2 regions of the Neisseria sp. GT4A_CT1 genome follow, and region 2 is predicted to be linked to the other one. Evidence: riboswitches for the same ligand, from Rfam matches in the RefSeq annotation. Region 2 holds a riboswitch; the other holds the start of a gene.
What was found. A riboswitch is a leader RNA that binds a small molecule or an ion and turns the genes downstream of it on or off. The one in region 2 is predicted to bind thiamine pyrophosphate.
Positions count from the first base shown of each region.

Region 1: it holds a riboswitch for thiamine pyrophosphate, as region 2 does, so the genes downstream of both, thiC (phosphomethylpyrimidine synthase ThiC) here and HMPREF1028_RS01085 (FAD-dependent oxidoreductase) in region 2, are expected to answer to the same signal.

Region 1 covers NZ_JH164966.1:230,573-245,979, forward strand. Annotated here, with positions in the region: partial or broken gene HMPREF1028_RS14625 (TrkH family potassium uptake protein) at 1-78, shown strand, start outside; gene HMPREF1028_RS05820 (MFS transporter) at 224-1,543, shown strand; gene HMPREF1028_RS05825 (class I SAM-dependent methyltransferase) at 1,788-2,519, opposite strand; partial or broken gene HMPREF1028_RS05830 (NAD(P)H-dependent oxidoreductase) at 2,578-3,239, opposite strand; gene HMPREF1028_RS05835 (Gfo/Idh/MocA family oxidoreductase) at 3,233-4,360, opposite strand; TPP riboswitch at 4,560-4,659, shown strand; gene thiC (phosphomethylpyrimidine synthase ThiC) at 4,752-6,653, shown strand; gene HMPREF1028_RS05845 (LysR family transcriptional regulator) at 6,692-7,576, opposite strand; gene HMPREF1028_RS05850 (CidA/LrgA family protein) at 7,591-8,070, shown strand; gene HMPREF1028_RS05855 (LrgB family protein) at 8,083-8,778, shown strand; gene HMPREF1028_RS05860 (3-oxoacyl-[acyl-carrier-protein] synthase III C-terminal domain-containing protein) at 9,035-10,039, shown strand; gene HMPREF1028_RS05865 (NAD(P)-dependent oxidoreductase) at 10,036-11,016, shown strand; gene HMPREF1028_RS05870 (MBL fold metallo-hydrolase) at 11,021-11,845, shown strand; gene HMPREF1028_RS05875 (F390 synthetase-related protein) at 11,904-13,190, shown strand; gene HMPREF1028_RS05880 (hypothetical protein) at 13,477-13,932, shown strand; gene rtcR (RNA repair transcriptional activator RtcR) at 14,108-15,407, opposite strand, start outside.
Region 2 covers NZ_JH164964.1:221,096-236,502, reverse strand. Annotated here, with positions in the region: partial or broken gene HMPREF1028_RS01100 (type I restriction endonuclease) at 1-1,789, opposite strand, end outside; gene HMPREF1028_RS01095 (hypothetical protein) at 1,983-2,390, shown strand; gene HMPREF1028_RS01090 (protein phosphatase 2C domain-containing protein) at 2,483-3,226, opposite strand; TPP riboswitch at 3,576-3,685, shown strand; gene HMPREF1028_RS01085 (FAD-dependent oxidoreductase) at 3,793-4,887, shown strand; gene HMPREF1028_RS01080 (isoprenylcysteine carboxylmethyltransferase family protein) at 4,939-5,397, shown strand; gene HMPREF1028_RS01075 (nuclease-related domain-containing protein) at 5,538-6,185, shown strand; gene thiE (thiamine phosphate synthase) at 6,202-6,819, shown strand; gene HMPREF1028_RS01065 (zinc-binding alcohol dehydrogenase family protein) at 6,936-7,955, opposite strand; gene HMPREF1028_RS01060 (helix-turn-helix domain-containing protein) at 8,060-8,413, shown strand; gene thiS (sulfur carrier protein ThiS) at 8,444-8,638, shown strand; gene HMPREF1028_RS01050 (thiazole synthase) at 8,723-9,511, shown strand; gene HMPREF1028_RS01045 (bile acid:sodium symporter family protein) at 9,696-10,655, opposite strand; gene rnhB (ribonuclease HII) at 10,855-11,448, opposite strand; gene HMPREF1028_RS01035 (hypothetical protein) at 11,710-12,354, shown strand; gene HMPREF1028_RS01030 (pyridoxamine 5'-phosphate oxidase family protein) at 12,419-12,862, shown strand; gene HMPREF1028_RS01025 (rhodanese-like domain-containing protein) at 13,083-13,409, opposite strand; gene HMPREF1028_RS01020 (protein-L-isoaspartate O-methyltransferase) at 13,507-14,163, opposite strand; gene HMPREF1028_RS01015 (GAF domain-containing protein) at 14,266-14,769, opposite strand; gene tpiA (triose-phosphate isomerase) at 14,953-15,407, shown strand, end outside.

The sequences.
Region 1 (15,407 bases), on a different contig from region 2:
TCTGCCGTGATGCTGCTGGGCCGCTTGGAGATTTTTACGGTGTTGATTTTGCTGACACCGGCTTATTGGAAAAAATAAAGACGGGTCGTCTGAAAACGGATTTCGGGTTTTCAGACGACCTTTTTGTTATCAGGTTTGCCATGCGTGCAAAGCGGCAAGCCTTGAAAAGGAGCGGCTCTGCGTTAAACTGCAAGAGCAAAACAAGCAACGCAAAGGAAATACGATGGATATCCTTACCCGCCTTCAAAACTTGCCGCCGAGCAAGTTTCATTACAGGCTTTTGGTGCTGGTCGGTATCGGCTGGCTGTTTGACGCGATGGATACCGGGCTGGTGTCGTTCATCCTGCCCGAGCTGGGCAAAGACTGGTCGCTTGAGCCTGCGCAATTGGGCTGGATTGTCAGCATCTCCTTTGTCGGCATGGCATTAGGCGCGGTCATCAGCGGCTGGTTTGCCGACCGCTTCGGCAGGAAAACCGTTTTTGCCGGGACGATGGCGGTGTACAGCATAGCAACGGGTTTATGCGCGTTTGCACCCAACCTGTCCGCGCTTTTATTTTTCCGCTTCTTCGTCGGCGTAGGACTGGGCGGGCAGCTCCCCGTCGCGGTGTCCTTAGTCAGCGAATACGCCCCGCCGAAAGTACGCGGACGCTTTATCGTGTTGCTGGAAAGTTTTTGGGGGCTAGGCTGGCTTGCCGCAGCACTCGCTTCCTATTTCTTTATCCCAAAATTCGGCTGGCACAGCGCGTTTTTAATCGGCGCGCTGCCGATTGTGTATATCCCGCTGGTGTTGAAATTCATACCCGAATCCGTACCCTACCTGCTCTCGCAAGGCAAAACGGACGAAGCGCACCGGCTGGTCAGCCGCTTGGAAGAAGAAACGGGGATGACGCCCACCGCAACGGCCATCGCACCGCCGCAAAAGGAAAAACAGCGCATCCGTTTCATACAACTATGGCAACAGCCTTTCGCACGACGCACGCTGATGCTGTGGCTGGTTTGGTTCGGCATTGTATTTTCCTATTACGGCATTTTTACTTGGCTGCCGAAACTCTTGGTCGAACAAGGCAATACGGTGGTCAAAACCTTTGAATATGTGCTGGTGATGATTGTCGCGCAACTGCCCGGCTACATCGCGGCGGCGGCATTGGTGGAAAAAATCGGGCGCAAAGCGACTTTGGCGGGCTTTCTCGCCGCCTGCGCCGTCTGCGCGTGGTTTTTCGGGCAAAGCAGCAGCGCCGCCGAAGTCATGGCATGGGGCAGCCTGATGTCGTTCTTCAACCTCGGCGCATGGGGCGTTTTATACACCTACACACCTGAACTCTACCCCCTCCGCTTCCGTGCCTTCGCCTCCGGCTGGGCGGGCGCAATCGGACGCATCGGCGGTATCCTTGCGCCTATGGTGGTCGCCAAAATGGTCGGTGGCAGCGACGGATTCGGCAATATTTTCATGATGTTCGCCGGCGTGATGATGCTGATTGTATTGGTGATTTTAGCTTTAGGCGAAGAAACGAAAGGCAGGACGCTGGAAGATATCAACGGATAAACGCCGTTTTGCCCGTTGATGAATGATGTATAGCAAACATACTTAACTTTAAATACAGCATGTCATCAAATTCCGTCATTCCCGCGCAGGCGGGAATCCATCGTAAAACTTAAGAAACCCTAATTTGAAAAACAGTTTCTAAAATTTAAAAATGGATTCCCGCCTACGCGGGAATGACGGGGTCGGAAGCCCTGAAGTATCGAAAGTTAATTATGTTTGCTATAAAAGGCTGTCTGAATGGTTTTCAGACGGCCTTTATCTTTAAACAACCGAAAAACGGCGTGATTTCTTCGACGGTTTCAATAAACAGCCCTGCCTCGGCAAGCAATTTTTCCAGTTCGGCGAGGGAGCGGAAGCGGTATTCCGGCGGAGTGTTTTCCTGCATTTCCCGCCAAGTGTAGATGTGGTTTTCAAGCAGATAGGGTTTGATTTGCCGTTCGTAAACCTCGTGCGGGACGGTGTGTTCCAGCAGATAACGGTACACGCGGTCAAACTTGGCCGCATCCTGTCCGGCGTCAAACAGTATCAGCTCGTCCGCCATCAGCCACTCTCCGTCAGGCTTCAAGAGACGGCGTATGGTTTTCAAGGCCTGCGGCAGTCTGTCCGGCGGGATTTGGTGCAGGAACAGGGAAGTCAGTACCGTATCGGCGGCATACCCGGGCAAGTCTTCCCGCCCGATTTCACCCTCTACCAACCTGATTTCCGAATGCCCCGCCCAAGTCTGTCGGGCGGCGGCCAAGTTGGCTGCATCCGCGTCGATTCCGACAATATCCGCGTATTGTCCGACAAACGGCGCAAACGATTTTCCCGTACCGCAGCCCAAGTCTGCCAGGCTGCCGCCTTTGCGGGACGACAGGCGGTACAGCGTCTGCGCCAGCAGCGGGGTCGATTCAAAGGTATCGCGCCCGTCGGGCATGATTGTGCGTTCCACATAGCGGGACAGGGTTTGCGTCCATTGTTGTGCCTGGCTGTCCATGACCGGCTCCTTAAAAAAAACGGATAGACTTTGGTTTTAGGCCGTCTGAAAAGCCGCCCTACTCCGCCCAAATTACCGTTTCCGACGCATCACGGCGCGGTTTCGGAGAAATATCGCGCACACGGTAGCCGAAGGTTGCGGCGACGGACAATCCGTAATGTTCAGGGTCGAGCAATCCGTCTTCGGCAAGGATTTTTTCCACTACGGCATACTCCATGCCTTCGATGGCGCAAGAATCAATGCCGAGCATTGCTGCGCCGGTAAGCATATTGCCCAGCGCGATGTAGGTTTGCTTGCTTGCCCAGTCAAACAGGGCGCGTTCGTCGTCGGCGATGGGCATATCGTGGGTTTGGAAACGGCGGTAGCGTTCAAATGCGCCCGCCCGCTCTTCGGCAGTCAGACCGCGTCTGTCCATCAATTCTTCAAAAGCGGGGCTGTCGTAGCGGGCATGTTTTCGTGCCAACAGGAAAACGACGTGGCTGGCATCCGAAATGGAAGCCTGCATCCCCCAGCGAAGGGTTTGATTTTTTCGCGCAAAGCTGCGTTCTGTACGACCACAAACTGCCACGGCTCGCAGCCGACGGAGCTGGGCGAAAGCCGTCCGAAGTCAAGGATGGCGGCAAAATCTTCGGCACTGATTTTGCGCGCAGGGTCGTAGTAGCGGACGGAAACGCGGCGTTTGAAAATTTCGAGGGCTTGTTCGCGGGTCAGTATCATGATGATTCCTTTGATTGAGTATGGAAGGGGCTTCCTTTCGGACAATCAGAATGGTCAAACGTTCGCAAAGATTGCAACACCAGCGGCAGCGAAACCGTTTGACGGTTGTGTGCAGAAAGGTAGGCGGCGTTAATCAGCTCCAGCGATTTCAAGCCTTCGCGCCCATCGACAATAGGCTCGGCTTTGCCGCGCAATACATCGACAACATTCCGATAATACAGCGGATGCCCGAAACCGTACACCGACGTGGTTTCGTAATTGGCGGTTTTGACCTGTTCGTCGTAATCGCGCTCGTCGGCAAAATTCCACTCCTGAATTTCATTCACCGCCATACCGCCGATGCGTACCGTGCCGGTTTCGCCCAAAATGGTAATCGAGCCTTCGAGGTTTTTCGGATAGGTACACATGGTCACCGCCATCGAGCCGAGCGTGCCGTCGCGCCAACGGAGGTTCATCACGCCCGTGTCTTCGGCTTCAATTTTGCGGTGGGTCGCAATCATCGCCTGCACTTCCGCCACCGGGCCGATGAGCCATTCCATCAAATCGACGTAGTGGCTAGCCTGATTCATGAATGCGCCTCCGTCCATCTTCCAAGTGCCGCGCCAACCGCCCCCTTGGTCGTAATACGACTGCGGGCGCGTCCAAAAAACATTCAAATGCACCATATAGATTTTGCCGAAGCGTTGTTCTGCGACCGCGCGTTTGAGCAGTTGCAGCGTGGCGTTCAGACGGTTTTGTTTCACGACAAACAAACGTTTGCCCGCTTTGTCGGCAGCTTGAACCATAAGTTCGCCGTCGGCAAAGCAGGTTGCCATCGGTTTTTCGGTGACGACGTGAAAACCCGCTTCCAACGCCTCAACCGCCTGTTCGGGATGCAAGCCGGACGGCGTGGTGATGACGATTACGTCGGCATCGGTTTCTGCCAGCATGTCGGTATAGCGGGCATAGCCTTTCGCGCCGGTACGCTTGACCGCCGCTTCAAGCGCGGCAGGATCGATGTCGCACACGGCAACGAGTTCGCAATCTTCTTGCAATACCTCAAACGAGCCAAAATGGTTGTTGGAAATACGGCCGCAGCCGACTAAGGCGAATTTGATTTTGCGGTTTTGAATGGCTTCAGACATTTTCAGACGACGTATATAGTTATAAAAAACGGAAAAAGATTATAGATAAATCAGCCCTCAACCGATACCTAAAATCATGAAAAATTTGACGGGGCGGCAGGATATGGGTGTGCTTTCCGCCGTCGGCCCTTTCCTTTCAAACTCAGGCTGATATGAAGTTAATTTACAACAAATGCGTATCGTGGTTTATAATCCTACTCTTACGAAACAGGGGTGCTGCCTGATGTTCAGGCGGCTGAGAAATACCCTTTACACCCGATCGGGATAATACCTGCGTGGGGAGTTTTCACGGATTCTGTCTTTCAGACGACCTTTTTTGATATTGGGGTCGTCTGAAAAAGCAAAACGCTCCTGTTTCTTCTTTTCAAACGAGAAAACAGGAGCATTTTTTATGACTACGCCAAAGAAAACCGCCAAAACTTCCGGCAACGAAGCGCGCGAGCTTGCCGACTTGAGCGAAGACATCGGCATCCGCTTCAAATATCCGAACTCCGAACGCGTATATCTGCAAGGCAGCCGCGAAGACATCCGCGTGCCTTTGCGCGAAATCCGTCAGGACGACACCTACACGGCGCAAGGCACGGAAGCCAACCCGCCGATTCCCGTCTATGACACCAGCGGCGTGTACGGCGATCCGGCGGCACACATCGACCTGAAACAAGGCCTGCCGCACGTCCGCACCGCATGGCTGGACGAACGCGGCGATACCGAAATCCTGCCCAAGCTTTCCAGCGAATACGGCATCGAACGCGCACACGATCCGCAAACCGCCCATCTGCGCTTCAACCAAATCACCCGCCCGCGCCGCGCCAAAGCAGGTCGCAACGTAACCCAGCTTCACTATGCGCGCCGCGGCATCATCACGCCGGAGATGGAGTTTGCCGCCATACGCGAACGCATGAAGCTGGACGAACTTTTCAGACGGCCCGAATACGCCAAACTCTTGAAACAGCACGCGGGGCAAAGTTTCGGCGCAAATATCCCGACCCACCCCGACCAAATCACGCCTGAATTCGTGCGCCAAGAAATTGCCGCCGGACGCGCGATTATCCCCGCCAACATCAACCACCCCGAACTCGAACCGATGATTATCGGCCGCAACTTCCGCGTCAAAATCAACGGCAACTTGGGCAACTCCGCCGTAACCTCCAGCCTGACCGAAGAAGTCGAAAAAATGGTGTGGTCGCTGCGTTGGGGCGCGGACACGATTATGGATTTATCCACCGGCGCGCATATCCACGAGACGCGCGAATGGATTATCCGCAACGCGCCCGTCCCCATCGGCACCGTGCCCATCTATCAGGCTTTGGAAAAAACCGGCGGCATTGCCGAAGATTTGACTTGGGATTTGTTCCGCGACACCTTAATCGAGCAGGCGGAACAAGGCGTGGACTATTTCACCATACACGCGGGCGTGTTGCTACGCTATGTGCCGATGACCGCCAACCGCCTCACCGGCATCGTATCGCGCGGCGGCTCCATCATGGCGAAATGGTGCCTCGCCCACCATCAGGAAAACTTCCTCTACACGCATTTCGACGAAATCTGCGAAATCATGAAAGCCTACGACGTGTCGTTCAGCCTCGGCGACGGCCTGCGCCCCGGCTGCATTGCCGATGCCAACGACGAAGCGCAGTTCGCTGAATTGCACACCTTGGGCGAATTGACCGGCAAAGCGTGGGAACACGACGTACAAGTCATGATCGAAGGCCCCGGCCATGTGCCGTTGCAACGCGTCAAAGAAAACATGACCGAAGAGCTGCAACACTGCTTTGAAGCGCCTTTCTACACACTCGGCCCGCTCGTTACCGACATCGCCCCCGGCTACGACCACATCACCTCAGGCATAGGCGCGACCAATATCGGCTGGTACGGCACAGCCATGCTCTGCTATGTTACCCCGAAAGAGCATCTCGGCCTGCCCGACAAAGAAGACGTGCGCACCGGCATCATCACCTACAAACTCGCCGCCCACGCCGCCGACCTCGCCAAAGGCTGGCCGGGCGCACAATTACGCGACAACGCTCTGAGCAAGGCGCGTTTCGAGTTCCGCTGGCGCGACCAATTCCGCTTAAGCCTCGACCCCGAACGCGCCGAGAGCTTCCACGACGAAACCCTACCTGCCGAAGGCGCAAAAATCGCCCACTTCTGCTCAATGTGCGGCCCCAAATTCTGCTCGATGAAAATCACGCAGGAAGTACGCGACTACGCCGACAAGCAAAAAGCCCAGCGGCAGGGCATGGAAGAAAAAGCGGTCGAGTTTGTGAAGAAAGGGGCTGAGATTTACAGTTGATAAAAAGGTCGTCTGAAAAGTTTTCAGACGACCTTTTTCTATTTCCTGAACTCTTCCCTGACGATGTCCAGCCAAGCCCTGAGCGCGGGGGTGGGACGCTGGTGTTTTTTCCACGCCATGGTCAGTTGCCAGCGGATTTCGGGTTCGGTCAGCGGGACGGCGGCGAAGGTGTCGGGGTTGATTTTGCGGGCGTAGTATTCGGGCAGAAGGGCGATACCCATATGGTGCGCCACCATGTCGGCGAGCAGATCCCATTGTCCGGTGCGGCAGACGACGTTGGGGGTGAAGCCTTGGCTGCGGCAGGCGGTTTGGATGGTTTCGTTGAGGGAAAATCCTGAGCCGAAGAGGATAAACGGTTCGTGTTGCAGGCTTTTGAGGCTGAGGGCGGCATGGCGGGCTTGGGTGCGCGGCATGAGGACGACGAGCGGGTAATCGCACAGGACGATGCTGTCGAAGTCTTCGTGAACGGGGGCGAGCAGTTGTCCGGCGTCGAGTTCGTTGTTGCGCAGGGATTGCTCGATGGCGAGCGAACCTTGTTCGAGGAAGGTCAGTTCGATGCCGGGCCATTGGCGGCGGAAGCGGAACAGGGCGTTGCTGAGCAGGTCGCTGCCGAGCAGTGCCAAACCCAGCCGCAGCGTGCCGCTTTTGATGTGGCGGTAACCGTCGATGCGGGCGAGCAGCAGGTCGCGTTCGTGCAGGAGGTTCAGCGCGTGGCGGTACACTTCTTCGCCGATGGGTGTGGTGGCGACCTGGCGTTTTTTGCGGCCGTTTTCTTTAACCAGCAGCGGCACACCCAGCTCTTCTTCCAATGCCTGTATGGTTTTGCTGACGGTGGGTTGGGTCAGGTTGAGTGCGGATGCGGCGGCAGAAAAACTTTGCAGGCGCACGAGTTCGGCGAAACAGTGCAGGCTTTTGAAGTCCATTATTCCTCTCATGCATGATTTTGATGCAGATAATTCATATTATGCGCAAACTGCGTCCTTATAATCAAGCCTTCGTTTTGGATTACGGATGGATAAACCTTATGGATACGCTGACGCGATTTTTTCAGACGACCTTGCAGCTTGCCATGGTCGGCTTGGTGTGGCTGGTGTCGGATTTGATGGTGCGCTTTGCCCATCTGCCTGTTTCTTCGGGCGTATTGGGGCTGTTTTTGATGCTTGCGCTGTTGGGTTTGGGCGTGATTAAAACCGGCATGGTCGAGCGCGGCGCGAAATGGGTTTTGGGCGAGTTGGTGTTTTTCTTTATTCCGATTATGGTTTCCGTATTGCAATACCGCGATTTGCTTCTTTCCGAAGGTTGGCGGCTGGTGCTGACGATTGCGGTCGGCACTGCGTTGGTGATGATCAGCACGGCGTTGACGCTGAATTTCTGCTACCGCTGGAAACGCCGCCTGTATAAAAAACTGCACGCCTGATAGGGAACAAAAATGGATTACGCCGCGCTTGCCTGCTTCGCTTGGACCTGCTTCGCCTATTTTATGGCGAAAAAAATCTACCGCAAAAAACCGCTGATGATTTTCTCGCCCGTCGTGACCGTCTCGGTCAGCACCATCGTCCTGATGCTGCTTTTGGGCATTTCCTACGACACTTACCACAAATACACGCAAGGCATCGTTTTCCTGCTCACGCCGGTAACGGTCGCCTTCGCCATTCCGATTTATGAAAACCGCGAGGTCATCCGCCGCCAGCTTCCCATCCTGTCGATAGCGATTTTGGTCGGCATGTTCGTCGGCGTGGCCAGCGCGTTTTTGATGGGCAATATGTTCCACTTCGACAGCGAAGTCACCAACAGCCTGATGGCGCGCTCGATTTCCACGCCGTTTGCCGTCGTATTGGCAAGTGAAATCCACGGCTCGGCGTCGCTGGTATCGCTATTCACCATCATCACCGGCTTCGTCGGCATGATATTCGGCGATTTGTTTTTGGCGTTCACCCGCATCCGCTTCCACACCGCCAACGGTGTCGCACTGGGCAACGCCGCCCACGGCTTCGGCACTTCCCGCGCCGGACAACGCCACGAAACCGAAGGCGTGATGGCGAGCCTGACCATGATTTTGGCGGGGCTGTTTATGGTCATCATCGGGCCGAGCATGGTGCATTTGGTGGTTTGGCTGATGGGCTGAACGGCAGTTTTATAGTGGATTAACTTTAAACCAGTACGGCGTTGCCTCGCCTTGCCGTACTATCTGTACTGTCTACGGCTTCGTCGCCTTGTCCTGATTTAAATTTAATCCACTATACAAAGATATTGGCAACGTCGTCTGAAAAGCCGTTTACAGGTTTTCAGACGACCTTTTTTTGAGTTTGCCGCGGATATAAACGTTGACAATGACAAAATATTAATACTATGCTGAAGTATTACTCACTAGCGGATATATTATGCAAACGACTCATCCGAACCCATCCCTCCGTCTCAACATCATCGGTACAGGCAAAGGACTGCCTTCGCGGCTGGTCCCTTCCACCGAAATCGACGCCCTGCTCGGCATCAAAGAAGGCCGCACCGAAAAACTCAGCGGCTTGGCGCAACGCTACTTTCTGGCGGATGACGAATCTGCCGATGCGATGCAGCTTCAAGCCGCAAAAAATGCGCTGGCGGCGGCAGGCATCACGATTGACGATGTGGACTGCGTCATCAACGCTTCGGGCATCGACCGTCAATGCATTCCCTTCAACGCCGCGCATACATTACGGCTGCTGAAGCCCGCTCGCCCGATTGCCGCATTCGACGTCAACATGACCTGTTTGTCGTTCTTACGCAGCTTGGATTTGGCGGATTCGCTGTTACACAAATATCCCACCATTTTATTGCTCAGCTGCGATGTCGCCTCTGTCGGCTTGGACTGGAACGATTTTCACAGTTCGACCATTTTCGGCGACGGTGCGGCGGCGGCAGTCATCAGGTCGTCTGAACGCGGCGGCGTGCTGACGAGCAAATTCGAGGTACATCCCGAAGGCTACGAATTTTGCACCATTCCTGCGGGCGGCTATGAAAACCATCCGTCCAAACATCCTGAAAGCTATGTCTCCCAAGCCTATTTCCACATGAACGGCAAAAAGCTCTACAAGCTTGCCGCAGAAGCCATACCCGGCTTTTTGGATGAAACTTTGGCGCAGGCAGATTTGACGTTGGCAGACATAGACTGGATCGTTCCGCATCAGGCAAGCCGCGGCGCTTTGCAACACATCATCAGTCGTCTGAAACTCGATCCGGCTAAAATCGTCGATATTTTCAACACCCACGGCAACCAAATCTCCGCCTCCATCCCCTCCGCGCTGCACCACCTGCTGACCGACTTCCCCGTCCGCTCGGGCGATAAAGTTTTGCTGTTCGGCACATCCGCAGGCGTGGGCTTGGGCGCACTGGTTTGGGAAAAACCATGAAAAAGGCCATCGTCACCGGCGCGACCGGCGGACTGGGGCGCAACCTTGTGCAGACGCTGCTTGCCCAAGGCTGGCAGGTAGCCGCCTGCGGGCGCAATGCCGAAATCGGCAAAATGCTGGATACGGAATTTCACGCCTTCGATTTGTCCGACCGCAATCAGACCCTGAAGGCATTTTCCGATGCCGATATCGTGTTCCATTGCGCCGCACTGTCCTCGCCATGGGGGCGTTACGAAGATTTCTACCGCGCCAATGTGACCGCCACGCAAAATGTCTTAGCGGCGATGCGGCACCACCATATCGGCAAGCTGGTACACGTTTCCACGCCCAGCATCTATTTCGACTACCTCGACCAGCATAAAGTCCCCGAAACCTTTATCAGCCGCCACTTCGTCAACGACTACGCTTACACCAAATTCCTTGCCGAACAAGAAGTTGCCGCCGCCACCGACCTCTCCAGTGTCATCATCCGTCCGCGCGGCATTTTCGGCGAATACGATACCGCCGTCCTGCCGCGCCTGCTCAAAATCTCCGAAAAAGGCTTTCTGCCGCTGATTCGGCGCAGCGGCCGCGAAGCAGGCGGCGCATTAGTGGACGTTACCTACGTCGGCAACGTCGTCCATGCCCTTCTGTTGGCAGCTGAAGCCGATGTCCCCCGCGCCATGCCGTTCAACATCACCAACGGCGAACCGCAAACCATCACCGCACTCTACCGGCAAATCATCGATACCCTGCATCTCGGATGTCGTCTGAAACCCGTCTCCTACCGCCTGATTGACAGCGTTGCCCGCCTACTGGAAACGCAGGCACGGCTGACCCGTTCCTTTCGCGAACCCCTCGTCACCCGTTATAGCATAGGCACGATTTCTTTCGACCAAACCCTAGACATCAGCCGCGCCCGTTCGCTGCTCGGCTACGAACCCCAAATCAGCGTTGCCGACGGACTGCGGCAATACGCCCGCTCCTTGAAAGGCTGAAGCTATGGACATCCGTTTCTACCACACCGGCTACTGCACCCATCCCGAATGTATGGTCGAACGGGGCGGCAGCCTGCGTAAAGCCGCCTTTCCCGCCATGACCGCCCACATCACCCACCAAGGCGGCAACCTGCTGTTCGATACCGGCTACGCGCCCCGCTTTTTCCAAGCCTGCCGCCGATTTCCCGAGAAATTTTACGCGCTGACCACGCCCGTCACCCTCAGCCAACCGACCATACGCGAGCGTTTGGGCGATGCCGCGCACGACATCAACCAAATCTTCCTGTCCCACCTGCACGCCGACCATATTGCCGGCCTCAAAGACTTCCCCGACGCGGAAATCATCCTTTCCCGCGCCGCCTACGATTTTGTTTACCGTACCGACAAACCCGAAAGCCTGACCAACCGCATCATCGAAGTCAAACAAGGCTTCCTGCGCGAGCTGTTGCCCCAAGACCTGCCGCAGCGCGCCCGCTTTATCGAAGATATGCCCGAAGTCCGCCTTGACGAAGCGTTTTACCCGTTTGAACAAGGCTACCGCATCAGTGCCGATTTGATTGCCGTCGCCCTGCCCGGCCATGCCGCCGGACAATACGGGCTGATAGCCGGAGAATTTTTCCTGATTGCCGACGCCGTTTGGCGGTTTGCGACCATCAGCCACAACCGCCGCCCCAACCCCATTACCGGCCTTATCGCCCAAAACCGCACCGCCGTCCAAGCCACCATAGACCGCCTGCAAGACCTCCACCGCCGCAACCACGAAATCATCCTCGTTCCCAGCCATTGCGAACCCACCTTGCGGCGCTTGGGCATGGAAGGTTTGGATTAAAGCAGGTCGTCTGAAAACCCGACGAGCAAAGCCCCTCAACCGCCCCAAAGAACACACCATGAAACCTTCAAAATGGCAAATCCTCAAATCCTTTTTCCACACACGAAACTACACGGAACGCGCCGCCCTTGAAGCACACCAGCAAAAACAGCTCGACCGCCTTTTAACGAACCACAACAGCCGCTTCTACCCCCACAGCGCCAAGCTGCAAGACTACCCCGTTATCAACAAACGCATCTTCATGCAGCATTTTGCCGACATCAACGCCTACGACATCAGCGAAAAAGACGCCCTCTCCGTCGCGCTCAAAGCCGAAGAAAGCCGCGACTTCAGCCCCGTTTTTCAGACGACCTCGGGCAAAGAAATCACCGTCGGGCTTTCCTCCGGCACCAGCGGCAACAGGGGCATATTCCTCGTTTCCCCCGAAGAGTCCGCCCTGTGGGCAGGCTATATGCTCAAACGCATGCTGCCCCGCCCCTACCTTGCCCGCCACAGCATCGCCTTCTTCCTGCGCGCCAACAGCAACCTCTACACCGCCGTCAAAAGCCCGCTGATACGCTTTGATTTTTACGACCTGCTCGAAGCCTTGGACGCGCACATCCCAAGACTCAACGCGCAAAAGCCCACCATCCTCATCGCCCCCGCCCAAGTATTGCAGCAGCTTGCCCAGCATCCCGACCTCGCCATACACCCCAAAAAAATCATCTCCGTTGCCGAAGTTTTAGAACCGCAAGTCAAAACCCGCATCGAACAACGCTTCGGCACGCCGGTTCATCAAATCTACCAATGCACCGAAGGCTTCCTCGCCCACACCTGCGCCCACGGCAACCTGCATCTGAACGAAGACATGGTCTATATCGAAAAAGACTGGATAGACCGCGAAAGCGGCCGCTTCGCCCCCATCATCACCGACTTCAACCGCAAAAGCCAACCCGTCATCCGCTACCGCCTCGACGACGTTTTGATTGCCAACGACGCCCCCTGCCCCTGCGGCAGCGCATTCGCCCGCATCAGCACCATCGAAGGACGCTGCGACGACATCCTCGACGCACGCACGGCAAACGGCGAACCTTACTCCCTCTACGCCGACTTCATCCGCCGCGCCATGATTTCAGACGACCTCATCCAAGAATACCGCGTCGAGCAACACGGCAAAGCCCTGCATATTTTCCTCACGCCCGACACAGAACAAACCCGCGCCGCCGCCACCCGCAACCTGGACCGCCTGTGGCAGACGCTGCAACTTCGCCCTTTCGATTACGTTTTCCAGCCGGAACAAACCCGCCCCCTGCACCAAAAACGCCGACGCGTGACGAAAATTTCCCCGCATAGCGAAAATCCGTAATTGTTTTAATGCGTTATCTTTCCAAGCAAAGACAAAAAGGTCGTCTGAAAAATTTCAGACGACCCTTCCAGTAAAAAGAAAACGCCATACCTGACCTTCCTACTTTCCGTAATATAGTGGATTAACAAAAATCAGGACAAGGCGACGAAGCCGCAGACAGTACAAATAGTACGGCAAGGCGAGGCAACGCCGTACTGGTTTAAATTTAATCCACTATACTTTCCGTAATACCTGTCATGTTAAACTTGCAGTAACGCCCAACACTCTTTCAGACGACCTAAACCTTATGCGCCACCTTATCCCCCTCTTCTTCCTATCGTTTCCGTTAGCAGCCTATGCAGGCGGTGATTCTTCAAAAGCCCAAGTCCTCAGTATTGTAGGCAGCCACGGTTACTATCAAATTTCCGTCCGCCAAATAGAACACCTAATTTATGACGATGGATGTACGACATACAATATCCGTATTACTCCTCCTAGAAAAACCTTTTGGGATCTGCTTGGTCTGAGACAAGCTGGCGACCATCCCACCGCCGAACAAACACAAGCTGCTGCCGCAGTGTTGAAACAGTATGCTGCCAATCAGCACCCGCTAGAAATCGGCTATTTAGGTGGCGGACTGTATCCTGATCCTCAGCAAAAATGCCTTTATCACGGCACTGGGATGAGGTTTTATGCACCGGACTATTTAGCCGTACGCCAAGACGCACGTATGGATCTATATCCTTATCTGACCAAACCATAAATACATCCCCGCCACAAAGTAAAAGGTCGTCTGAAAACGGACGCAGTCAGTTTATGCGGAGCTAAAACGAACTCAGTGAATCTTGAGAACAGTTTTTCAGACGACCCTTCCTAATACCAGCCAATCGAAATAAAAACCTCTCCAGCCCCAACCCGCTCGGTTCAAGCCTCATCTACTACCCGATATCGCCCCACTCCAAACCGAATTTCTGCAAATATTTGCGCAGCCTGTCGCTGTCATTGGTTTTGGCACGGCTGTTTCGGGAAACATGAAACAATGCCCTTCCCGCCTGCGCCATGTTTTGGTGTTTGCGGCATTCGTCAATCACGTTCTGCAATTGCAACTGGTCAAACAAATCCAAATTTTCCCAATCGATTTTGTCGGGGTAGTTATCCGCCTTTTCAGACGACCCCTTGTGTAAAAGGTCGTCTGAATCCGCCTCTTCAGCCCATAACCATTTGAGCCGCTCAATTTCCGCCGCTACTTGCTCCGCCTGTATCCTGCCCTGCGGGGCAAGCGTGGCCAGGCGCATGATGCTGGCGGCAAGGTCGCGGAAATTGCCGCGCCATCGGGCTTCGTTTGAATGGGCAAAGGCAAGGTAGGCGGACAGGGCTTCTTTATTGAAACGGGTGGCGCGACCGAGTTCCTGCGAAGCGAGCGCGAGCTGGTGTTCGATGTTCGGCTCGATGTCTTCGCGGCGGTCGGCAAGTGCGGGCAGCGGGTAGTTCCAGATATTGATGCGGGCAAACAGGTCTTCGCGGAAGCGTCTGGCGCGGATTTCCCGCCGCAGGTCGCGGTTGGTACCGGCAATAAGCTGGAAACTGCTTTGCACTTCCTTGTCGCTGCCGACGGGATAAAAATGTTTTTCTTCAATGGCTTTGAGCAACATGGCCTGCTCATCCAAGCCCAATTCGCCGATTTCGTCCAAAAACAGCACGCCGCCATCGGCGGTTTTCAGGTAGCCTTCACGCTTTTCCGCCGCACCGGTAAACGCGCCTTTTTTGTGTCCGAACAGGGCGGAAGCCGCGCCGTCGCCGCGCAAGGTGGCGCAGTTCACATCGACAAACTCGCCTTTAATCAAGTGGCGCACCTTTTTCAACTCGAAAATCCTGCGCGCCAGCATCGATTTGCCCGCGCCGGTAGGGCCGGAGAGCAGAATCGGCGACGGGGAATGCAGCGCGACTTGTTCGATTTCGGCAATCATGCGGTTGAAGGCGGCGTTTTGGGTGGAGATACCGCTTTTCAGGTAGCGCACCGCGTCATCGCGCACGGCGGCAAGGCGTTCGGCAAGCACATCGTAACGCGCCAAATCCAAATCGATGATTTCATAACCGCCGATATCGCCTTTCCCCATGCTGCGCCTTTGGTTTTTCGGCGGAGCAGTCTGCAACAGCACACCGGGGATTTGGCGCGATTCCACCAATAAAAACAGGCAGATTTGCGCAACGTGCGTACCCGTGGTGATGTGGGTGAGA
Region 2 (15,407 bases):
CGACGTCGTACAGTATCAGCGCGGCGGTGAGATTGTGGTCTGAGGCCGTCTGAAAATGGTCAAAGAGTTGCCGCGCCTGTTCTGAGCTGTCGCAAACGACCATGGCGCCGAGGCTCTCGTCTTGGTTGGTTTTTCTGAATTTGGCGAAGTCGTCCAAGATGTAATCGAGCATCGGGCGGACGAAATGCGGATGGGCGTAGATTTCTTTGCGGTCAAAGCCGCCTTTTTCGACTTCAAGCTGCGCCAATGCAGCCTGCAATTCGGCTTTGTATTGGCTGCTGATGGCCTCGCGAATCAGGCGCAGGGTGTAGCCGTCGGCGATGGAGGCGTTGTAATAGTATTTATGGATGTAGTCGCCGAAGAGCTCGCGGGTATTAACGTTGCCTGCGGTTACGCCGATAAGCGGCGTGCCGGTCAGCCCGATTTTAACGGCGTTTACGTCGGACTGGTTGAGGTTGGCAAGAAACGAGCCTTTGGGGTTGTAGCTGCGGTGTACTTCATCAAGAAAATAGACGCGCTGGATGGCGAGGTCGTAGTCGTTACGGGCGACAACATCGGGGTCGTCTTGGAATTTTTGGATGTTAACGACAGTGATTTCCGCTTTACCTGCGTGGTTATGCAAAGTTTGGGCGGATTTGATGTCGGCAGCAAAGGCTTCGCGGCTGTCGATGGTATGGACGACTAAATCGCGGGCGGTAAATTCGCGCTGCGCCTGTTTCAATAAATCGAGCCTGTCCACGATGAAATAGAATTTCGGCACGATGCCCTGTTTGGCGTAATAGTGCGTCAGGTAGCAGGTGTTGTAATAGGCAAGCGCGGTTTTGCCGGAGCCTTGGGTGTGCCAAATCACGCCTTTTTTGCCGCCGTTTGCCAAATGTTTTTCAATGGCGAGAGTGGCAAATAGCTGCGGATAACGCATGATGTGTTTTTGCAGCGCGCCTTGGTTACTTTTAACGTACGTCAGCCCGTGTTGCAGAATAAAGGCGAGGCGTTCGCGGCAAAGCAGCGAAGTCAGGATGTGGTTGGTCGGCGTATCGGGTGATTTGTTGCTGATAAATTCGGGGCTGTGTTTGATAACGGGCAGATTATTGTCTTGCAGGACGGCATTTTCGAGGTCGTCTGAAAGTGTGTTCAATAACTCGGCAAGGTTTAATTTATGCTCTTCGCGGAAATAGTTAAACACGGGCTTACCGTAAGCAGACGAGGCGTAAAACGCGCCTTGCGCCGGATCGGTTGCGCCGTCGTCGTATTCCATGTTGTTGGAAAAAATCATGAATTGGGTGATGTTGATGAAACGGCGGAATTTAGGGTTTGTCGCACGTTTGCCCATGCGTTCCCGCTCTTCGCCGATGCCGCCTTTGTTGTTGGGTTTTTTGACTTCAATAAAGACCAAGGGCATGCCGTTTATCAGCAGGGTAATGTCGGGGCGGAATTCTTCATCGCCATTGATGCAGGGCAATTCGGTTACAACGTGGAAGCTGTTGTTATTGAAATTTTGGAAGTCGATCAGCTTCTTGCCGCCGGATTGATTGGTGAGGCGTTCGTAAAATTTTTGCCCCAAGTCTTCGTTATCCAGCTCTAGGCGTATGTCGGCGAGCAAGCGGCGCGCATCGTCCGGTGACAAATCAGGATTGATGCGACAGAGGCTTTCTATAAAGATGTCAGGGAAGATGTTGGTTTTTTTGTCCCAATTTTCGTTTTTGAGCGAAAGGTAATCGTAGCCCAACCGCATCAGGTGCAAAACGGCAGGGATTTTGACGCGGGAATTTTCGTTGTAGGTTTGGTGCATCAGACTTCTCCAAGCTATTCTTTGCAAGCTGGAAATTATATCAATCCCGCTCTGGCAATACCATTACCACATTTATAATTTAAAATAAAATTTTTGATTATTGCAATTGCTTATTAGGCAATTTATGTTTCAACAGATTGATTACTGATTCAAACAAAAGCAGCATTCTGCACTTACCAACACAAAAAACCCCATGAAGTTTCTCAAAAAACTATGCGAACGAATTCTTGACTGGCTCGCCACTGGCAACATGGCGGGCTATGTGATATTGCTGGTTATCGCCACTGTTCTCGGACTGATGTACGGTGGGGGTATGATTCTGGATAAAGCCCTTGGCCACATTGATACGCCTTGGCTCCCTATTATCGGCTTCTGTCTGGCATTGGCTACTCTCTTCGCAATTTGGTTTATCGAAGAAGATTTAGCCAAGCAGACGATGGAATTCAAACGGCGCGACAAATATCTGTGCGGCGCAATCGGCGGTTTGGTCAGCGCGCTACTGATCAAATGGACGTGGCAGGCAGCCTTGGTGGGATTGTCGATCGGCATACTGCTGGCGGCGTTGATGAGATGGTTGAAATATGTGATGCGGTATATATAAATTGATCTAAGCATCCCTTTTCAGACGACCCTTTACCCCAATCCTTTGAAATACTCTCAAGAAACTGCGTAACCGATTTTGGGATTGGTTCACTATCCTTGCCGCAGGCATACCGCCACCGAACAATCGTCATGATAGGGAACCCTTTTTACTGCCCGGCGTAAGGCTTCCAACTTATCTAGCAAAGACGGGGAGACGTTCCATAATGCTTCCAAGCGTTCATGAGGTAGCGCGTCGTGCAGCCCGTCAGAACAAACCAAAACTGCCTCGCCTCTTTGCAGAGTAAATGAATCGGTAAAAATTTTGAAATGGGTTTCTTCGTCATCCGCTATCAGGCAGTGCGCCAAAGCATAGTACATATCGGCGTATTCCGTATCTGCCCGCGCTTCCCCCTGCTCGATTAAATCCGCCAACACCGTGTGGTCATGGCTTACCTGCCGCCAACGCCCCTCTGCCGATATATTGTAAACGCGGCTGTCGCCGACATTGCAGATGCGGCACAAACCGTCCGCCTTGACGACCGCCGAAGCGAAAGTCGAGGACGAGCCGAAATATTCCTCGGCAAGCGTGTCGCAGAAGCTGCCGTGCAACCTTCTCAGGAAACGCCCTTCCGCATCGCCCTCGCGCACGAAGGCATCCAACCAAAACCGGCTGGCAAGATGCGCGGCGGGGCTGCTGGATACGCCGTCGGCCACGGCCAGCCGCACGGCATCGTCCGCCTCGGACACACGGGTTTTGTGCAGCCTGACCTGACGCACCGCCGTGCCGTCAAACAAGTTATCCTGATTGCGTGCTTTACCGGCACCGACCATTTGAAAATAGGCAAGCTGAAACATGGTAATCCTGACAATCCAATCCTGATTTATAGTGGATTAACTTAAACCAGTACGGCGTTGCCTCGCCTTGCCGTACTATCTGTACTGTCTGCGGCTTCGTCGCCTTGTCCTGATTTAAGTTAATCCACTATAAATAAACCTACTTCGGCGCGCTTTTCGCAAAAACGAATTTCATCGCAAAGCCCCTTGTTCATTGGCGACAGTATATATCAATAATGCCAATGCGCTTCTCCCTAACGCCATTTCCTCAACCAACCCAAAACACCTTACAACAGGTCATCTGAAAATACGAAACCCATTTTTCAGACGACCTGACTTTGCCAAAGCAATCGATTTTATGTAAACTGGAAACCTCTTGTCGGAGTGCTGCTTGTTCCCGCAAACAGCTGAGACCGCATCAGCGGAATCCGTAGAACCTGTCGGGGTAATGCCTGCGTAGGAAACAAGCTGTCAAACGCCTTTTCAGGCTTCCGTTCCCTTTCTCGCATTTCCCGCCATTCGGTGGATTCCGCTTCCGTCTTGTCTTTCGTCTTCCCGACTGCCCAAACACTGCAAAGGAATCCACCATGCCCCGTATCGCCATTCTCGGCGGCGGCCTCTGCGGCCGTCTGACTGCTTTACAACTTGCAGAACAAGGTTTATCCATTGCCCTCTTTGACAAGGGCGGGCGCAAAGGCGAACACGCCGCCGCTTATGTTGCCGCCGCCATGCTCGCGCCTGCTTCGGAGGCGGTCGAAGCCACGCCTGAAGTCATCAAACTGGGCAGGCAAAGTGTTCCGCTGTGGCACAACATCCGAGGTCGTCTGAAAACGCCGACCATGATGCAGGAAAACGGCAGCCTGATCGTGTGGCACGGGCAGGACAAACCTTTATCCAGCGAGTTCGTCCGCCACCTCAAACGCGGCGGCGTAGCGGATGACGAAATCGTCCGTTGGCGCGCCGATGAAATCGCCGAACGCGAACCGCAACTCGGCGGACGTTTTTCAGACGGCATCTACCTGCCGACCGAAGGCCAGCTCGACGGACAGCAAATCTTGTCTGCACTTGCCGACGCTTTGGACGGGCTGAACGTCCCTTGCCATTGGGAACACGAATGCGTCCCCGAAGACCTGCAAGCCCAATACGACTGGCTGATCGACTGCCGCGGCTACGGCGCAAAAACCGCGTGGAACCAATCCCCCGCACACACCAGCACCTTGCGCGGCATACGCGGCGAAGTGGCGCGGGTTTATACACCCGAAATCACGCTCAACCGCCCCGTGCGCCTGCTCCATCCGCGTTACCCGCTCTACATCGCCCCGAAAGAAAACCACGTCTTCATTATCGGCGCGACCCAAATCGAAAGCGAAAGCCAAGCCCCCGCCAGCGTGCGTTCCGGGTTGGAACTTTTATCCGCACTCTATGCCGTCCACCCCGCCTTCGGCGAAGCCGACATCCTCGAAATCGCCACCGGCCTGCGCCCCACGCTCAACCACCACAACCCCGAAATCCGTTACAGCCGCGCCCGACGCCTGATTGAAATCAACGGCCTTTTCCGTCACGGCTTCATGATTTCCCCCGCCGTAACCGCCGCCGCCGTCAGATTGGCAGTGGCACTGTTTGACGGAAAAGACGTGCCCGAACGTGATGAAGAAAGCGGTTTGGCGTATATTGAAAAATAAGTTTGAGGTCGTCTGAAAACGTCGCGCTATCAGTTTTATAAAGGTAACAATATGAATTTAGAAACCAAAATTCCGCCGCCGGCGATATGTTTTATTTGTGCGTTGTTGATGTACATTTCTGCCCAAGTTTCTGCGCTGGCTGACATAATGCCGCGCTTTCCTATATTGCTGTCGGTTGTTTTGATGGCGTTTGGGACTTTGTTAGGCATATTAGGTGTGTGGGCGTTTCGCCGTGTGCGCACGACCGTCAGCCCGTTCAACCCCGAACAAACTGAACACTTCGTTTCAGACGGCGTGTACCGTTTCAGCCGCAACCCGATGTATGCGGGTATGGGCTGCTGGCTGGTTGCATGGGCGGGCTATTTGGCGCACCCGCTGCCATGGTTGTTTTTGGTTGCATTTGTTGCCTATATGACACGCTTTCAAATCATGCCCGAAGAACGCGTTTTGGCGCAGAAATTCGGTGCAGAGTACGAGTCTTACTGTCGGCGCGTTCGCCGTTGGTTATAAGAAGGGGGAGCTTCCAATCAAGTATCACCCGTCTTCTACTTTACGGCATGAATGTGAATACTCGATGTTTTCAGACGACCTCATCAGATGGCTATACCAGGCTCACTTTCATTAAACAATAAAACAAAAAGGAAAACGTCATGATTGAACAAGCAATAGGAAACCTGTCAGGTATCTTTTGGATTTTCCTGCTCGTCATTCCCCTGCTTCTTTTGAAAGCGCTGCTCCAAAACCCCAAAGTGAAAGGACGCATAGGCGAACGGGCAGTCCGTTCAGTAATCGGAAAAGATTTGGATGAAGAAACCTATATCGAATTTCATGATTTGATTATTCCGTCCCGCAGCGGCACGACGCAAATCGACCATATTTATGTTTCGGTTTTCGGGATATTTGTCATGGAAACCAAGAATTACACAGGTTGGATTTTCGGCAGCGAGAAGCAATCGAAATGGACACAAGTCGTCTATAAGCAGAAACACTACTTTCAAAATCCGTTGCGCCAGAATTACGCACACATCAAGGCATTATCCGAACTGCTGCAACTGCCGGAAGAAAAATTTCATTCGATGGTGGTTTTCCTCGGCGATTGTGAACTGAAAACGCAAATGCCGCCGAATGTCTGCCGTATCAGACAGGCAGCATCCTATATCAGACGTTTTCAGACGACCTTATTGCTGCCGCAGGAAATAGAAGCGGCAACTGCCGTGCTGTCTTCAAACGAATACCAAGCCGACGGCGAAAAACTGCGGGCGCATACCGAACGCCTGCAGGAACGCCATCAGCGATAACTTAAAAGGACACCCCATGACCTTCCCGCCCCTAAAATCCCCGCTCAAATTCTACGCCGTCGTTCCCACTGCCGATTGGGTGGAGCGCATGGTCAAAGCAGGTGCCGACACGGTGCAACTGCGCTGCAAAACCCTGCACGGTGATGAATTGAAACGCGAAATCGCCCGCTGCGTCGCCGCCTGTCGGGGCGGCCGCACGCAGCTTTTCATCAACGACCACTGGCGCGAGGCGATAGAAGCGGGCGCATACGGCGTGCATCTCGGACAGGAAGACATGGACACCGCCGACCTTGCCGCCATCGCCGCCGCCGGTTTGCGTTTGGGTTTGAGTACGCACTCCGTCGCCGAACTCGACCGCGCCCTGTCCGTACACCCCAGCTACGTCGCCAGCGGCGCGATTTTCCCGACCACGACCAAGCAAATGCCCACCGCCCCGCAAGGCTTGGATAAACTGCGCGAATATGTGAAACAGGCACGCGGCACGCCCGTCGTCGCCATCGGCGGCATCGATTTGAACAACGCCGAAGATGTGCTGGCAACCGGCGTTTCTTCACTCGCCGTCGTCCGCGCCGTTACCGAAGCGGAAAATCCCGAAGCGGTGGTTAAAGCGTTTCAGGCTTTGTGGGATGAATAAGGCCGTCTGAAAGCCAAATTTCAGACGACCTGCTCAATTAGGATATTCGATTGCCGTTATTTCAGATGCTATACAGGTAGACGCCGGCATAACGGCGCAAAGAATAATCGGTGGATTCAGTTGTCCCAGCCTTCCACCACCAGTTTGCCGACCATATCTCCGCGTTCCAGCATCTCATGGGCGTGGCGCAGGTTGGCGGCATTGATGCCGTGCAGGATTTGGGTGGCGGTCGGGCGGATGATGCCTTCATCCACCAGCCGCGCGGTTTCGGCCAGGATTTCGCCCTGCCGTTCGGTGTCTGCCGTTTCGCGCAGCGGACGGGTAAACATAAATTCCCAATGCAGCGACAGGCTTTTGCCTTTGAGCGGGTTCACGTCCAACGTTTCGGGGTCGTCAATCAGTGCGATTCTGCCTTGCGGGGCGATGAGTTCCACGATTTGCGGCAGATGGCGGTCGGTATGGTTGGTGGAAAAAACAAACGACGGCGCGCCAATATTTAACGCGGCAACCTGTTCCGCCATGTTTTCATGATGGTTGATGACGAAATCCGCCCCCAATTCCTTCACCCACGCGCGGCTTTCGGGGCGGGAAGCGGTGGCGATGACTTGAATGTCGGTCAGCTTTTTCAGAAACTGGATGGCAAGCGAGCCGACCCCGCCTGCGCCGCCGATTAAGAGCAGCGCATTGGCGCCGCCTGCCACGGGTTTGTTCACGTCCAATCGGTCGAACAGCGTTTCCCATGCGGTAATCGCCGTCAATGGCAGCGCGGCGGCTTGGGCAAAATCCAGCGAACGCGGCTTTTTGGCGGCAATGCGCGCGTCCACCGCCTGTAATTGTGCGTTCGAACCTTGGCGGTTGATGGCGCCCGCGTAATACACTTCGTCGCCGACTTTGAAATGCCGCACTTCGCTGCCGACCGCCTGAACAATGCCTGCCGCGTCGTAACCCAATACGCGGTACTGCCCTGCCGCAGGCGTATGTGCCACCCGAACTTTCACATCGACAGGATTGACTGAAACCGCCTGCACGGCAACCAAAATATCGTGCGGCCGCAGCTCGGGTTCGGGCAGTTCGATGTCGAGCAGGGCTTCAGGGTTGGAAACGGGCAAAGGACGGTTGAAACCGATGGCTTTCATAAGGTTCTCCTGTTAGGTCGTCTGAAAGCGTGTATCATGCGCCTGAAGCACACCATTAACAAGAACGCACTTGTTTTTCAGATAGTTACATAAAGGATACTGCCATGCCCCGCACACCGCACCCAAGCTACGACTGCGCCGAAGGCTGTTCGGTGGAAGCCGCACTTTCCGTCATCGGCGGCAAATGGAAAGGCACGATACTCTACCGCCTGCACACGGACGGCACGCTGCGCTTCAACCAAATCCGCCGCATCCTGCCCGATGTGTCGCAGCGCACGCTGACCGCGCAACTGCGTGCGTTGGAGGCTGCCGGCATCATTTTGCGTACTGTGTATCCCGAAGTCCCGCCACGAGTGGAATACCGCCTGACCGACTACGGCAAAACGCTTGCGCCCGTGCTGACGGCATTGAAGGAATGGGGCGACGGGTTCAAGCAAGCACAGGCGCATCGCGAATAAAGAAACTTACCTACGAAATATCGAGAAACCATGAACATCATCTTAAACGGCGAACCCGCCGAACTTCACGGCACAACCATCGCCGACCTCATCGCCCAAACCGCGCCGCAAAAGCCTTTTGCCGTAGCGGTGAATACCGGATTTGTCGCCAAAGGCGCATATGCGGAAACGGTTTTGAACGAAAACGACAAAGTCGATATCGTGCGTCCGGTGGTCGGCGGCTAGGCGGTTTTGCCTTTTCAGACGACCCCTGTCCCCAAAACAACGTTATAGTGGATTAAATTTAAATCAGGACAAAAGGAACCTATCATGCTCACCCTATACGGAGAAACTTTCCCTTCACGGCTGCTGCTCGGCACGGCGGCCTACCCGACCCCCGAAATCCTCAAACAATCCGTCCAAACTGCCCGTCCCGCGATGATTACCGTCTCGCTGCGCCGCGCGGGAAGCGGCGGCGAGGCGCACGGTCAGGGGTTTTGGTCGCTTTTGGAAGAAATCGGTATCCCGGTGCTGCCGAACACAGCAGGCTGCCAAAGCGTGCAGGAAGCGGTAACGACGGCGCAGATGGCGCGTGAAGTGTTTGAAACCGATTGGATCAAACTCGAACTCATCGGCGACGACGACACGTTGCAGCCAGATGTGTTCCAGCTTGTCGAAGCGGCGGAAATCCTGATTAAAGACGGCTTCAAAGTGCTGCCTTATTGCACCGAAGACCTGATTGCCTGCCGCCGCCTGCTTGACGCGGGCTGTCAGGCGCTGATGCCGTGGGCGGCGCCGATCGGCACGGGTTTGGGCGCGGTTCACGCCTATGCGCTGAAGGTCCTGCGCGAACGCCTGCCCGACACGCCGCTGATTATCGACGCGGGCTTGGGTTTGCCTTCGCAGGCGGCGCAAGTGATGGAATGGGGTTTTGACGGCGTATTGCTGAACACCGCCGTTTCCCGCAGCGGCGACCCCGTCAACATGGCGCGCGCCTTTGCACTCGCCGTCGAATCCGGACGGCTGGCATTTGAAGCCGAACCGGTTGAAGCGCGTACCAAAGCGCAAGCCAGTACACCGACCGTAGGGCAGCCGTTTTGGCATTCGGCGGAGTATTGATATAGTGGATTAACTTTAAATCAGGACAAGGCGACGAAGCCGCAGACAGTACAGATAGTACGGCAAGGCGAGACAACGCCGTGCTGGTTTAAAGTTAATCCACTATAAATAGCGTGTTGCAGGTATGTGAAAAAGGTCGTCTGAAAAAGTTTTCAGACGACCTTTTGTCCTTTGCCGAACTCTTTTAATCGGACAATTCCGCTTTCGATTCTTTATCTGCTTTCGCCGACCAATAAGATGCGAGCAGCGAGCCAGAAATGTTGTGCCACACGCTAAACAGCGCGCTGGGTACGGCGACGACAGGGGCTGCGGCAAAATGCGCGGCCGCCAATGCCGCACCCAAACCGGAATTCTGCATACCGACTTCGATGGCAAGCGTTTTTTGCGCATCGTACGGCAGCTTGCAGATTTTGGCTGCGAAAAAGCCGAGCAGGTAGCCGATGGCGTTGTGCAACACCACGACACCGAAAATCAACAGTCCGCTCTCAATGATTTTGCCTTTGCTCGCGCCGACGACCGCACCGATAATCAGCACAATGGCAACGACAGAAACCAAAGGCAAGGCAGCGGTAGCGCGTTCGGTCTGTTTGCGGAACACAGTATGTGCAACCACGCCGAGCGCGATGGGCAGCAACACCATTTGAACAATGGAAACAAACATCGCCTGCGCATTGATGTCGAGCATTTCACCTGCCAAAAGCAGGAAAATAGCAGGCGTCAGCAGCGGAGCCAGCAAGGTGGAAGCCGATGTAACTGCGACGGACAAGGCAACGTTGCCGCGCGCCAAAAAAGTCATCACATTGGAAGCCGTACCGCCCGGACAGCAGCCGACCAAAATCACTCCCACGGCAACTTCAGCAGGCAAATTTAACAACTTGACCAAAAAATAGGCAGTCAGCGGCATAATGATAAACTGCGCTGCCACGCCGATAAGGACGGCTTTGGGATGACTGGCGACAATTTTAAAATCTGACGGCGTCAGCGTCAGCCCCATGCCGAACATAATGATGCCCAAAAGCCAAGTGATGTAAGGCAGTACCCATTTGAACAATTCGGGATCGAAGAAAGCAACGGCGGCGCACAATGCTGCCCAAAATGAGAAGGTTTTGCCGACAAAGTGGCTGATTCGTGCAATAGTGTCCATAAATAGTATGTGTGGTACGGTTGATAAGATTATTGATAAGGAGAACAGTGAAATGAAACAACACACAAATATCAAAACTGGTTTGGCCGTTGATATTTGTTTCACATCCGTCTAAACGCGAAGCATACACGGCTTTGTAACGGGATGTAAAGAAAAGGTCGTCTGAAACGTTTCAGACGACCTTTAATCCATTCTGCCCTCACTCAAACAACCTGCCCTGCGCCAGCAACGCCTTCACGGGCGCGAAATCGCGGCGGTGTTCGGGCAATACGCCGTATCGCTGCAAGGCTTCGAGGTGTTGCGCCGTGCCGTAGCCTTTGTGTTTGTCGAAACCGTATTGCGGATAACGTTCCGCCAACGCATACATCTCGGCATCGCGCGCGGTCTTCGCCAAAACGGAAGCCGCCGAAATTTCCATGATTTTGCTGTCGCCTTTGACCACCGCTTCGGCATCCACGCCAAGGTCCTTCGGCACTCTGTTACCATCGATAAACACCTTATCGGGCTTGATCGCCAACCCGTGTATGGCGCGGCTCATTGCCAACATCGTGGCATGAAGGATATTCAGTTCGAAAATTTCTTGCGGATCGGCTTGCGCGACACACCATGCCAGCGCTTGTTCTTTAATCAAGACCGCCAATGTATCGCGCTTTTTTTCGCTGAGTTTTTTAGAGTCGGTCAAACCGGGCAAATGGTAAGACGGCGGCAGGATAACGGCGGCGGCAAACACGCTGCCAACCAAAGGCCCCCGCCCTGCCTCGTCAACGCCGGCAATCAGGAAAGAATTTGTCATCGTTGTTTGAAAATAGAAAAATGGACATTATTTAAACTAAGGAGCAGCCGAAACGGAGGAACACCTACCCCGCCAGCCGCCTAACCAATATATTTAACCCAATAATCGCCGCAGCCTGTTTAGGTTTGCGCCACGATATCCCTGTGCAGCGCCTCAAAATGATAGGCGGCATCGGAAAATTTTACCTTGTTTGAAATAAGTTGATTCGTTATAACTGGCTGCATAGTATAATCAAAACCTTTGCCATATACCGAAATAAAGATGAAACCGATTTTTTACCGACTGATTTTGGCTTTCGGGCTGGGAAGCGCCGCCCTCTCCGCACAAGCCGGCTATATCTGCAAAGTGGACGGCAACGCAGTATTTACCGAGAAAAAAATCGGCAACGATTGCACCGAATCCCATACGGACGGCACTGCAAACGTCAGCCCTGAAGAAGCCGGCAGGGCCGTACCCGAGCGTGTCGACCTGAAAGAAGCCCTCGGGGAAGCCGCTCCCGAGCCGGGCGACATCAAAGTCTTGCCGCGCACGACGGGCGGCAGCGTAACCAACACGGCAGAAGCCGCCAATCCCCGTTTGGACATCAAATTGCGCAACGGCAAGCTTGGCGAAGCGACTTCCGTCGGCGACCTGAAAGCAGCCAAAGCCCGCGCCGCCGAGTTGAACCGCAAAGCCAAAATCCTGCCCGCACCCATCTTGCCGGCATCCAAACCCAAGCCGCAACTGACCCGCAAGCAAATCTTGGAAAACGAAGTCCGCAACGAACAAGTGGCTTTGGTCAGGGCGCAGGCGCAACTGAATGTCGCCAAGAAAAAAGGCGATCAGGCAAAAATCAGCCGCCTGACCCAAGCCGTCAACGACCGTCAGGCCAATATCCGCGCCATTGAAAGTGAAATGAAACGCTAAACGGACAACGGTTCGGAAAGTTTTTAATCCAAGCTTTCCGAACCATTTTCAATTGAAATCCATCATGCAGCCCATCCCCAACAACATCATCAAATTCCTACACGCCAACCATGTGATCAGCATTGCGGCAGCCGCAGACGGCGAAATTTGGAGCGCCTGCTGCTTTTATGTGCCCGATGAAGCGCAAGCAAGGCTGATTGTCCTGACTTCGGCACGTTCCAAACACGGCAGCCTGATGCTGAAAAATCCGAACATCGCCGGAACCATCGCAGGCCAGCCGGAAAATATCGCCAAAATCAACGGCATACAGCTGACGGCCAGCGCGCAACTGCTGACCGACGAAACAGAGAAAAAAGCAGCGCTCGCCCTCTATTACAAAGCCCATCCGCTTGCCCGCGCGATGAAAAGCGATGTTTGGTCGTTGCGTCTGGAAAACGTGAAATTTACAGACAACAAACTGGTTTTCGCCCAAAAAACCCTTTGGCAGCGGGAAGCTCAAAACGCCTGAATCATTAAACCCTTGGCAATTGGTTTCAACGTTGATGGATTAAACCCAATACCCAAGGATAAAGGTTTTCAGACGACCCCTGCATACAAGGTCGTCTGAAAAACAGTACCCAAACAAAAATCCTGAAACCGACAAACGGATTTCAGGATTTTTGATATTCGGATCATCTGCATACAAAAAAGCGGCAGCCATGCCCTACCGCCCTTTCCTATTAGAAATCTCAATATCTCGCCATCGTCCCATCCACCTGCAAAGCCCAAGCATCAATCCCGCCTTGCAGGTTAAACAGATTTTCAAAACCCGCGTCCGCCAGATACATCGCCGTATGCAGGCTGCGGATGCCGTGGTGGCAGTAAACGACAATCGGCAAATCGTCGTCGGGCAGCTCGTTTTGGCGCAGCGGAATCAGGTTCATCGGGATATGGATGGCGTCAGGCAGGGCGCAGACGGCTGTTTCCTCGTCGGTGCGCACGTCCAGCAGATGGAACGCGCGGCCTTCTTCCTGCCATTGTTGCAGTTGCAACGGGGTGAGTTGCGGGATCGTCATGATATTGTGTATGTGAAATGATGGAAACGATGAAAGGTCGTCTGAAAACGTTTCGCCATGTCCGGCTGGTTTTCAGACGACCTTTGATTTCAAAAGATTAAAAATCGAAATCGCCGAAAGGACGGTTTTCTTTGTCGTCCAAATGCGCGACCAGCGTGTCGAACAGGACTTTTTCTTCAAATTCGTTGCCCTTGCGCGTAATCAGCAGCGCGCGCTGTACCGGCCGGCGGCCGACGATGATTGCCATGCGGCCGCCGTCTTTCAACTGTTCTTTCAATACGTCAGGCACACGGTCCACCGCGCCACCGACGTAAACCGCATCAAACGGCGCGCCCGCGGAAGGCTCGGTCAGCCCGTTGTTTTGCACATAATCGATATTGTTCAAAGCCAAGCCGTCCAACACTGCTTTGGCGCGGTTTTGCTGCTCGGCATCGAGGTCGTCTGAAACCACTTTACCCGCCAGTTTCGCCAAAAGTGCGGTCGCATAGCCCGAACCCGTGCCGATTTCCAAAACCGTATCGGTTTGGGTCAGCTTCAAACCCTGCGCCAACCGCGCTACGATTTTCGGCTCGAGCATCTTATGTCCGTTGGCAAGCGGCAGCTCCATGTCGGCATACGCCAAGCCCTGCAAAGACTCGCTCACGAAACGCTCGCGCGGAATTTCCTCCAACGCGTCCAAAACGTCAAAATCCAATACATCCCACGGACGGATTTGCTGTTCGACCATGTTGAACCGCGCTTTTTCAAAATCCATTTTGTGCTCCGTTAAATAATTGTTTTAGCAATGGCAGACATTATAAAACCACACTCCCGCCGCGCCAACTTCAGCGCGCGCCGCCCGCCCGTTTTTTCGGTCTCAAGCCGCCTGACGCGAAGCCTTAAACCGCTTCTCCAAAATCTTTGCCAGTTCGCCCAAATACAAAGCATCCGTTTCATCAAACTGCGCCAGATGTTCGCTGTCCACGTCCAACACGCCGATACAGAGGTCGTCTGAAAACAGCGGAACCACAATTTCCGAACGCGACAAAGACGAACAGGCAATATGGTCGGGATGCGCGTTGACATCCTTGACGACCACCGTCTCGCCCCTCGCCCAAGCCTGACCGCACACCCCGCGCCCGAACGGAATCCGCGTACACGCCAAAGGTCCCTGAAACGGCGCCAAAACCAATTCGTCCGTACGCGTATCGACCAAATAAAAACCCACCCAAAACCAGCCGAACGCCTCCTTCAAAACCGCCGCCGTGTTTGCCAAATTCGCCACCCAATCCGTCTCGTCCGTCACCACAGACTCAATCTGCGGCAACACCTCCCGATAAAGCGCGGCCTTGTCCGAAGCCGAAAAATGAAGCGCGTGCATAGCCATGTCCTATATATGTGTATATCAAGCAGTTATTATAAAACAGGTCGTCTGAAACAGCATTTCAGACGACCCCGGGCATCCCGTTTCAAGTTGCGAACCCGTCGCATATACACTAAACTTCACGTTACATCACGCTACACGCAGCGTACAGCCAAAGAAACACAACACGGAGCAAAAAAGATGTATCACCAAATCGGAATGTGGGATCAAAAATGGGTCATCGGCAACTGGAAAATGAACGGCCGACTCCAAAACAACAACGCACTCATGCACCGCTTCCGCATCATGCCCACCGCCGAACGCGTCCTCATCGGCCTTGCTGCCCCGACCGTTTACCTGTTGCAACTGCACAACGCCATGCAGATTGTCCTCAACAACCGTATTCTCACCTGCGCCCAAGACGTCAGTCGCTTCCCCAACAACGGCGCCTACACAGGCGAAGTTTCCGCAGAAATGCTCGCCGACATCGGCACCGACATCGTCCTCATCGGACACTCCGAACGAAGCCTCTATTTCGGCGAGAAAAACGAAATCCAACGCCGCAAAATGGAAAACGTTCTCAACGTAGGCCTCATTCCCCTATTGTGCGTCGGCGAAAGCCTCGAAGAGCGCGAAGCCGGCAAAGAACACGAAGT